Regions from separate parts of the Jeotgalibacillus malaysiensis genome, predicted to be linked through region 2. Evidence: riboswitches for the same ligand, from Rfam matches in the RefSeq annotation. Region 2 holds a riboswitch; the other holds the start of a gene.
What was found. A riboswitch is a leader RNA that binds a small molecule or an ion and turns the genes downstream of it on or off. The one in region 2 is predicted to bind S-adenosylmethionine.
Positions count from the first base shown of each region.

Region 1: another riboswitch for S-adenosylmethionine. It lies ahead of LG330_RS02455 (methionine ABC transporter ATP-binding protein); the one in region 2 lies ahead of metK (methionine adenosyltransferase).

Region 1 covers NZ_CP085252.1:411,701-416,065, reverse strand. Annotated here, with positions in the region: gene LG330_RS02465 (YdiU family protein) at 1-771, opposite strand, end outside; gene LG330_RS02460 (HAD family hydrolase) at 854-1,471, opposite strand; SAM riboswitch class I at 1,746-1,854, shown strand; gene LG330_RS02455 (methionine ABC transporter ATP-binding protein) at 1,931-2,944, shown strand; gene LG330_RS02450 (methionine ABC transporter permease) at 2,934-3,605, shown strand; gene LG330_RS02445 (MetQ/NlpA family ABC transporter substrate-binding protein) at 3,626-4,365, shown strand, end outside.
Region 2 covers NZ_CP085252.1:2,411,959-2,416,323, reverse strand. Annotated here, with positions in the region: gene pckA (phosphoenolpyruvate carboxykinase (ATP)) at 1-790, opposite strand, end outside; SAM riboswitch class I at 1,327-1,467, shown strand; gene metK (methionine adenosyltransferase) at 1,626-2,825, shown strand; gene LG330_RS12875 (DNA topoisomerase 3) at 3,139-4,365, shown strand, end outside.

The sequences.
Region 1 (4,365 bases), 1.6 Mb from region 2:
ACCGCTGATTGTCATGTTATCTGTATTCATTACGCCATGAATAAAGCCGACAAGCTGCCATTTCGCAATGAGTTCAGCCTGATTTTTCATGACTTCCTTCAGCAGGCCGAGGTATGGATTGTCAGTGTCCAGCACCTTCGGATAATGACGCTCAATCGCATAATCTGCGAGCGCTTTAACATTGTCAGTCTCCGTCAGTCTGACTGCATATTCGAACGTACCCACACGCAAATGGCTTGATGCTACACGCGTCATAACTGCACCTGTCAGCAACCGCTCGCGCATAACTGTTTCACCGGTCAGCGTCACTGCAAGGCTTCGGCTCGTTGGAATGCCGAGACCGTGCATGGCTTCACTGATAATATACTCGCGGAGCATCGGTCCAAGCGCCGCCCGTCCGTCACCACCGCGTGAGAATTTAGTGCGTCCCGACCCTTTCAGCTGAATATCTTTCCGCTCTCCAGCCGGGGTGATCTGCTCTCCAAATAATAATGCACGACCGTCTCCAAGCATGGTGAACTGTCCAAACTGGTGTCCTGCATATGCCTGTGCGATCGGTTCAGATCCTTCAGGGACTTCATTGCCTGCAAGGATCTCCTCTTCGTCTGCCAAGACATTCGGATCGAGACCCAGTTCTTTTGCGAGCGGTTCATTCAATATAAATAACTCAGGACTTGCTACCGGGTTCGGTTCCATTTTTGAAAAAAAGATGTCCGGAAGCTTTGTATAAGTCTGCTCGAGCTTCCATCCTGCTTTTGTGCGCTGCGTCATCGTACATCCCTCCTTTGGCTATTATCTCCTGATTTCAGTGTAACATGCCGGGAAGCGTTTTCCGTTCTGAGCGCTTACCGGTCTAGAATAACCGTTTTAAATCAGTCAGTCGCTCTATTTCATATTCAAAATCATCCACTTTCCCAAAACCATACTTCGCAAATACAAACGGCACACCGGCTTTACGTGCGGCATCACGGTCACCCTGTGTATCTCCTACATAAACGGGGCTCTTCAATCCATTCCGTTCAATCACGAGCTTGATATTTTCTCCTTTTGAAAGCCCTGTTCTGCCCGGATTCTCAAAGTCATCAAAAAAACGATCAAGTTTGTGGTACTGATAAAAGGCTTCAATATAGCCTTCCTGACAGTTACTCACGATGAAGAGACGGTATTTTTCAGAGAGATAGATCAGCGTATCTTCAAGTGCCGGATACAACTCTCCCCCATTTTCCGCTACATAGGGAATTTCGATCTCTGTTAAATAATCCATGACTTCCTTTTGATCCTCAGCGCTCAACTCAGGGAAAAAGATTTGTGAGATCTCGTGCATCTGCTTTCCCATTGTCTGTTTCAAATCATCAAGTGTTAGTTTCTTATCTGCTTTCGGATGGCCCTCAATTGCTCTATTCCATGAAGTTAACACGGTTTCCCGAGGATCCCACAAGGTACCATCCAGATCAAAAATAATACTGTCCATTTGTCATTCCTCCAAAGGTTCGTTTATTTTGGGTTTACCCGAATCAGCTTTGACTTATGTCTTTTTTACATTTACAGATAAATACTTCTGCCTGAGAAATTTAACTAAATTATTATTCTAAAATACATTGTAATATGAAATACTGCCATTCCAATAATGAAAACCCTTACATATATTTTATTTTTCTCTTTATTACAAAAACTTTTCAAACCCCCTTTACAATAGTCGGGTTTCCCGATAATATTAATTTCATCTTTAACACAACTTTATATGGAACTTATCAAGAGTGACCGAGGGACAGGCCCTATGACGTCCGGCAACCCCCAGCTTCAGCTGGGAAGGTGCCAATTCCTACAGAATGATTTCATTCTGAAAGATAACCCGATTCCATTTTCAGGTGCCTCTTTCCGAATGAAAGAGGCACCTTTTTTATGATCAATTTTTTTGAAGGAGATTGCCATGATTGAAATTAAAGATTTATCAAAGGTATACCGGACTAAAAAGGGCAGTGTAGCCGGTGTAGATCGTGTAACACTGACGATTCATGAAGGTGACATTTTTGGAATCGTTGGATATTCCGGTGCAGGTAAAAGCTCTCTTATCCGATGTCTGAATTTACTCGAAAAACCGACTAGTGGTCAAATCGAGATCAATGGTGTAGACCTGACTAAGTTAAAAGGACCCGACCTTAGAAAAGCACGTCTGAAAATCGGCATGATTTTTCAGCACTTTCACCTGATCAGCCAGAAAACTGTTTCTGAGAATATCGCATTTGCTTTAAGAGCAGCCGGAACACCTCGTAAAAAAATCGATAAACGTGTGACTGAGCTGCTTGATATGGTGTCTTTAACAGATAAGAAAGATGTCTTTCCGGCACAATTAAGTGGAGGACAAAAGCAGCGCGTAGGAATCGCCAGAGCTCTTGCGAATAACCCTTCTGTTTTATTGTGTGATGAAGCCACTTCCGCACTGGACCCTAACACCACAGTTTCAATACTAAGATTACTGAAGAAAATCAATCGTGAACTGGATATTACAATTGTTTTAATTACGCATGAGATGAATGTTGTCAAGGAGATCTGCGACAGAATGGCAATCATGCAGGATGGACGGGTCATTGAGGAAGGAAGTGTATATGAAATTTTCTCAAATCCACACACACCTCTCGCTGAAGAATTCATCAAAAGTGTTGTGTCATTTGATGTACCAGATGCGATTCTGGATCAGTGTAAAGGCCGAATCTTAAAAGTGCTTTTTAGAGGAAACGTTGCCGGCGAAGGTGTCATCACTGATACAATTCAGCAGTTTAAAATCAAAGGTAATTTTCTACACGGCTCTATCGAATATATCCAGGAACGGCCGCTCGGCATATTTCTGATGGAGGTTCAAGGTCAGCGTAAGACGATCGACCAGGCTGTTTCATATATGGAAGAGCGCGGCGCACGGGTGGAGGTGATCAGAGATGGGCTTTGAGTTTTCACGAATGGTTGAATTGATGCCAGAAATCTGGGTTGCCTTTGGACAGACGTTATATATGATCGGCATTGCATTAGCTGTGGCAATCATTCTTGGTCTGCCGCTTGGTGTTTTACTTTTTGTGACTGACAGAGGACTATTTCTTGAAAATCGGATCGTTCAATCCAGCTTCGGTTTTGTCATTAATATGGTCAGGTCAATTCCATTTATCATTTTGCTCGTTGCACTCATCCCACTTACTAACATAATTGTCGGTTCAACCATCGGCCCGGCTGCTGCCAGCGTTTCATTATCCGTTGCCGCAATCCCCTTCTTTGCCCGGATTGTCGAATCAGCGCTGAGGGAAATTGATAAAGGTGTAATCGAAGCTGCCGTAGCAGTTGGTGCAACACCATGGATGATTATTAAGGATGTACTTTTACCAGAAGCCAAAACAAGTATTGTCCAAGGGATTACCCTGACAATTATCAGCCTTGTAGCTTACTCTGCAATGGCAGGTGTAGTCGGAGGAGGTGGCATTGGAGACCTTGCGATCAGATTTGGTTATTACAGATACGACAATACGATCATGATCGTAACTGTTGTGATACTCATTATACTTGTCCAACTCATTCAGCAAATCGGTGACTGGACCTCTAAAGCAATTGATAAAAGATAAGAAAAGGGAGAGATTTTGAAATGAAAAAGAGTTTATTATCAGTACTATTATTGACATCTGTGACTGCATTAGCAGCATGCGGAGGCGACAGCGAAGCTACAGGAGATGAAAAATCTGTCAAGTTGGGTGGTACAGCTGGCCCATACAGCGATATGCTGAATGAAGCAATTAAGCCAGGTCTTGAAGAAAAAGGGTATGAAGTTGAGATTGTTGAATTCAGCGACTATATCCAGCCTAATAATGCCCTGGATAATGGAGATATTGATGCCAATCTGTTTCAGCACACGATCTACCTTGAAAATTTTGAAGAAGAGAATGACATGGACCTCTCAGCTCTGATTATGGTTCCAACTGCTCCAATGGGCATTTACTCTAACGTGTATGATTCTATTGAAGAAGTCGAAGATGGCTCAACGATCGCAATTCCAAATGATCCAGTTAATGCAGCACGTACATTCCTCGTTCTACAGGATCATAACTTAATTACACTGGACCCTGATGCACCTGAACTGACTGTTTCTGAAAATGACATTCAGGATAACCCGAAAAACCTTGTATTCCAGCCAATTGAAGCAGGTGGATTACCTCGTGCTGTTGAAAGTGCCGATCTATCAGCTGTACCTGGAAACTTTGCTTTAGCTGCTGAAATGAACCTACTTGACGCATTGGCACTTGAAGATATGCCGGATGAGTATCGAAACGTTGTTGCAGTGTCTGCTGAAAATGAAGATTCAGCACTTGCAGAAGATTTAATTGAAAT
Region 2 (4,365 bases):
CATTATCAGACCAGCCGTGCTCATCATCCCCAATAAGCTTGCGGTCAGCGTCTGCTGAAAGCGTCGTTTTACCAGTGCCGGAAAGTCCGAAGAATAATGCAACATCACCTTCTGCCCCAACGTTTGCTGAGCAGTGCATTGGTAAAATGTCATTTTGTGGCAACAGGTAATTCATCACTGAGAAAATGGATTTTTTCATTTCTCCTGCATATTCCGTGCCCCCGATTAAAATCGTGCGCTGTTCAAATGATACAATCACAAATGTTTCAGAATTTGTACCATCTGTTTCAGGGTCAGCTTTTAAAGATGGAGCAGAAAGAATTGTAAACGGCGCTTCATTCTGACTCGTCCACGCTTCACCTTTTTGAGCTCTTATAAACAGCTGGTGAGCAAAAAGATTATGCCATGCTCGCTCGTTCACTACACGGATCGGAAGGCGGGAAGCAGCATCAGCTCCTGCGAACCCTTCAAAAACAAATACTTCTTCTTTTTCACCAAGGTGGTTCAGTACTTTCGTATATAAACGGTCAAATGAATCCTCAGAGATCGGCTGATTAACTTTACCCCAGTCAATCTTGTCACGTACAGAGGCTTCATCCACAATAAATTTATCTTTAGGTGAGCGGCCGGTGTATTTACCTGTTTCAGCTCTTACAGCGCCTGTAGAAGTTAATGTGCCTTCTTCTCTCATTAATACCTTCTCCACAAGCTGAGGTACAGAAAGGTTCTTATTCACGCGTTCGCTCATTAATAGTTCTTTTAATTCTGAAGTGTTTCGGATTGTTGTCATGTTATCTCCCACCTTTTCAGTAAGTCATTCACCTTTGTTCGAAATTAGTATAACACATTCAAATGAATAGTCTATACTAATTGGCGATTTCGTTAAAAATTCTTATTTAGTTTAAATTTAATAATCTGGCGTCTGATCTCCGTTTCAGGCGGACGCTTTCCTGGATGAGCCGTTTTGTGGCTCCATTAGACCTCCTCGCCTTCGGCTGTGGGGTCTCAGCTTCCAACTAATCGTCCCGGAGTCGCCGCCTTCTACTGCGATCAACGCTGTGGATATTAAATCAATCATTTTAATAATGCCCATTTTTTTCTGCACAGATGATGATTGCAGCGTAAGGGGGCGACTCCTGCGGCAGGAAGGGACGTGTGAGACCGAGCATGGCGAAGCCTGCGGGCTCACCGCCCGGCCGCGGAAAGCGTCCCCCTGAAGCGGAAATCATCAGCCAACTTAAATAAGCACTAAACTTCTCATCTATAATTGTATATTATGATTGACATTACACATTCATTTCCGTATGATAGTTTTTTGAACGGATACTCTTATCCCGAGCTGGTGGAGGGACAGGCCCTATGAAACCCAGCAACCTGCTCCGCAAAAAAGCATGATGCTTTTGCGGTCCAAACATTTGGAGCGAAGGTGCTAACCTGAAGCAAGACGTGTGTCTTGAACGATAAGAGTGAAAGGCGAACTGATTATGAACCTTTCCTCATGAACGTGATTTGAGGAGAGGTTTCTTTTATTTTATGCCGAAACTTGGATGATCTTGTAGGTTAACGTTCGATCTCTAAGGGTAATGAGTACCGTCGACTATTTGCTTCACAAGGAGGAGACTTATATGTCTGTAAAACGTCGTTTATTTACATCCGAGTCCGTAACTGAGGGACATCCGGATAAAATCTGTGATCAGATTTCTGATTCAATTCTTGATGCAATACTGAAAGATGATCCGAATGCCCGAGTGGCGTGCGAAACTTCTGTTACAACCGGACTTGTTCTGGTAGCGGGAGAAATCTCAACTTCTACTTATGTAGATATCCCTAAGATCGTGCGTGAAACGATTAAAGAAATCGGCTATACACGTGCTAAGTATGGTTTTGATGCGGATACTTGTGCAGTACTAACTTCAATTGATGAGCAGTCACCTGACATCGCAGCAGGAGTTGACCGTGCACTAGAAGACCGTGAAAGCCAGATGACTGATGCTGAAATCGAATCAATCGGTGCAGGCGATCAGGGGCTTATGTTCGGTTATGCAAATAACGAAACAGTTGAACTGATGCCACTGCCAATCTCACTTGCACACAAATTGTCACGCCGTCTGACTGAAGTGCGTAAAGAAGATATTCTTCCTTACCTTCGTCCGGATGGTAAGACACAGGTAACAGTTGAATATGATGAAAATGACAAGCCGGTGCGCGTAGATACAATTGTTATCTCAACGCAGCATCATCCGGAAGTCAGCCTTGAGCGTATTCAGCGTAACCTGAAGGAACATGTGATTAATCACGTTGTACCGGCAGAGCTAATCGATGAAGATACGAAATACTTCATTAACCCGACTGGCCGCTTTGTTATTGGAGGACCTCAGGGAGATGCAGGTCTGACTGGCCGTAAAATCATCGTAGATACGTACGGAGGATATGCTCGTCACGGCGGTGGTGCATTCTCAGGTAAGGATGCAACAAAGGTTGACCGCTCAGGTGCTTATGCTGCACGTTACGTAGCGAAAAACATCGTTGCTGCAGGTCTTGCTGATAAATGTGAAGTACAGCTTGCTTACGCAATCGGCGTAGCACAGCCTGTATCAATTTCTGTTAACACATTTGGAACTGGTAAAGTGGAAGAGGATACACTTGTTGATCTGATCCGTAATCACTTTGACCTTCGTCCTGCAGGCATCATTAAAATGCTTGACCTTCGCCGTCCGATCTACAAACAGACAGCTGCTTACGGACACTTCGGCCGTAATGATCTTGACCTTCCATGGGAAAGAACAGATAAAGCTGATGCTTTGAAGAAGGGTGCAAACGCATAATAGGAATGAAACGGTCCGGAATATATCTTCCATGATATATTCTGGATTTTTTTATGGGTTGGGCATAGGTCAAATTACACGATTCTGCGAACATGTCACGAGATTTTATGAAGCATCATGTTTATTCTTTGAACATCAACAGTTATTCTCTGAACAATAGCATGTATTTTCCGAACCACTAGCGAAAATTCTTCGAACCAACGCTACGATCATGCCACACCAGAATAAGTGTTCGCCATCTCACCCGTCCCATGATATGATAAGGTCACAAATCCCCGATTGATGCTTCGGACCAATACTAGGAGGAATTCCTTTGTTTACAGTCATTCTCGCAGAAAAACCTTCACAGGCGAAAAGCTATGCAGATGCTTTTCAAACATCCAGAAAAACAGATGGTTATTTTCATATAGAAGATTCACTGTTCCCGGGAGGAGCGGCGATTACGTGGGGCTTCGGACATTTAGTGTCACTTGAAGAGCCTCAGAAATATAAACCGGAATGGAAGAAGTGGAAGCTTGATACGCTGCCGATGATCCCGGAAGAATTCAAATTCACCGTCCCTTATGCGAAGCGTGCGCAATTCAATATTGTCAAAGGGCTTCTCAGAAAAGCCGATCAGATTGTAGTTGCAACTGATAGTGACAGAGAAGGGGAGAATATCGCACGGTCCATTATAGAGCAGGCAGGCATGATGCATAAGCCGACTAAGCGTTTATGGATTAACTCGCTTGAAAAAGACGTCATCAGAAAAGGGTTTCAGGAGCTGCGTAATGGTGATGATTATCTTTCATTATATGATGAAGCGCAGACGAGACAGGTAAGTGACTGGCTTGTTGGTATGAATATTTCGAGGCTCTACACGCTCCTTTTACAAGAAAGAGGTGTCGACGGACCATTCAGTCTCGGGCGTGTTCAGACACCAACGCTTTATATGATCTGGCAGCGGCAGCATGAAATTGAAAACTTTAAACCAGAGCCGTTTTTTCAACTGCTTGCTGATCATAAAGAAAGCGGAAAGGCATTTCAGACTAAGCATGGTACTACTTTTAAAAAGAAGGAAGAAGCAGAGAAGACGCTCAAACAGCACAGAATTGAACATGGAGCCGAGTTAAAAGGAACAGTCGTAAAGGCTGAGAAGAAGCTGAAGAAAATGCAGGCACCGAGTCTGCACAGTCTGTCTTCACTTCAGGCAAAAATGAACAGACGATACAAATACAGTCCTTCAAACGTGCTGAAAACCGTACAGGATTTATATGAAAAAAAGCTTGTATCCTATCCACGAACAGACTGTCAGTTCATTACAATGAGTGAATTCCGGTATTTGTCCGGTCAGCTTGAATCAATGAAAGCCGCTGCTGGCGCTACTTTTGAGACAGCGCACCCGAAGCCGCGGCCAAAATATGTACAGGATAGTAAAGTGCAGGAGCACTATGCGATCATTCCAACGAAGAAAGTGCTGACTAAAGACAGAATTGAAAAGCTAAAGCCGATGGAAAAGAATATCTATAACGAAATTCTCGGCAGTACGCTTGCGATGTTC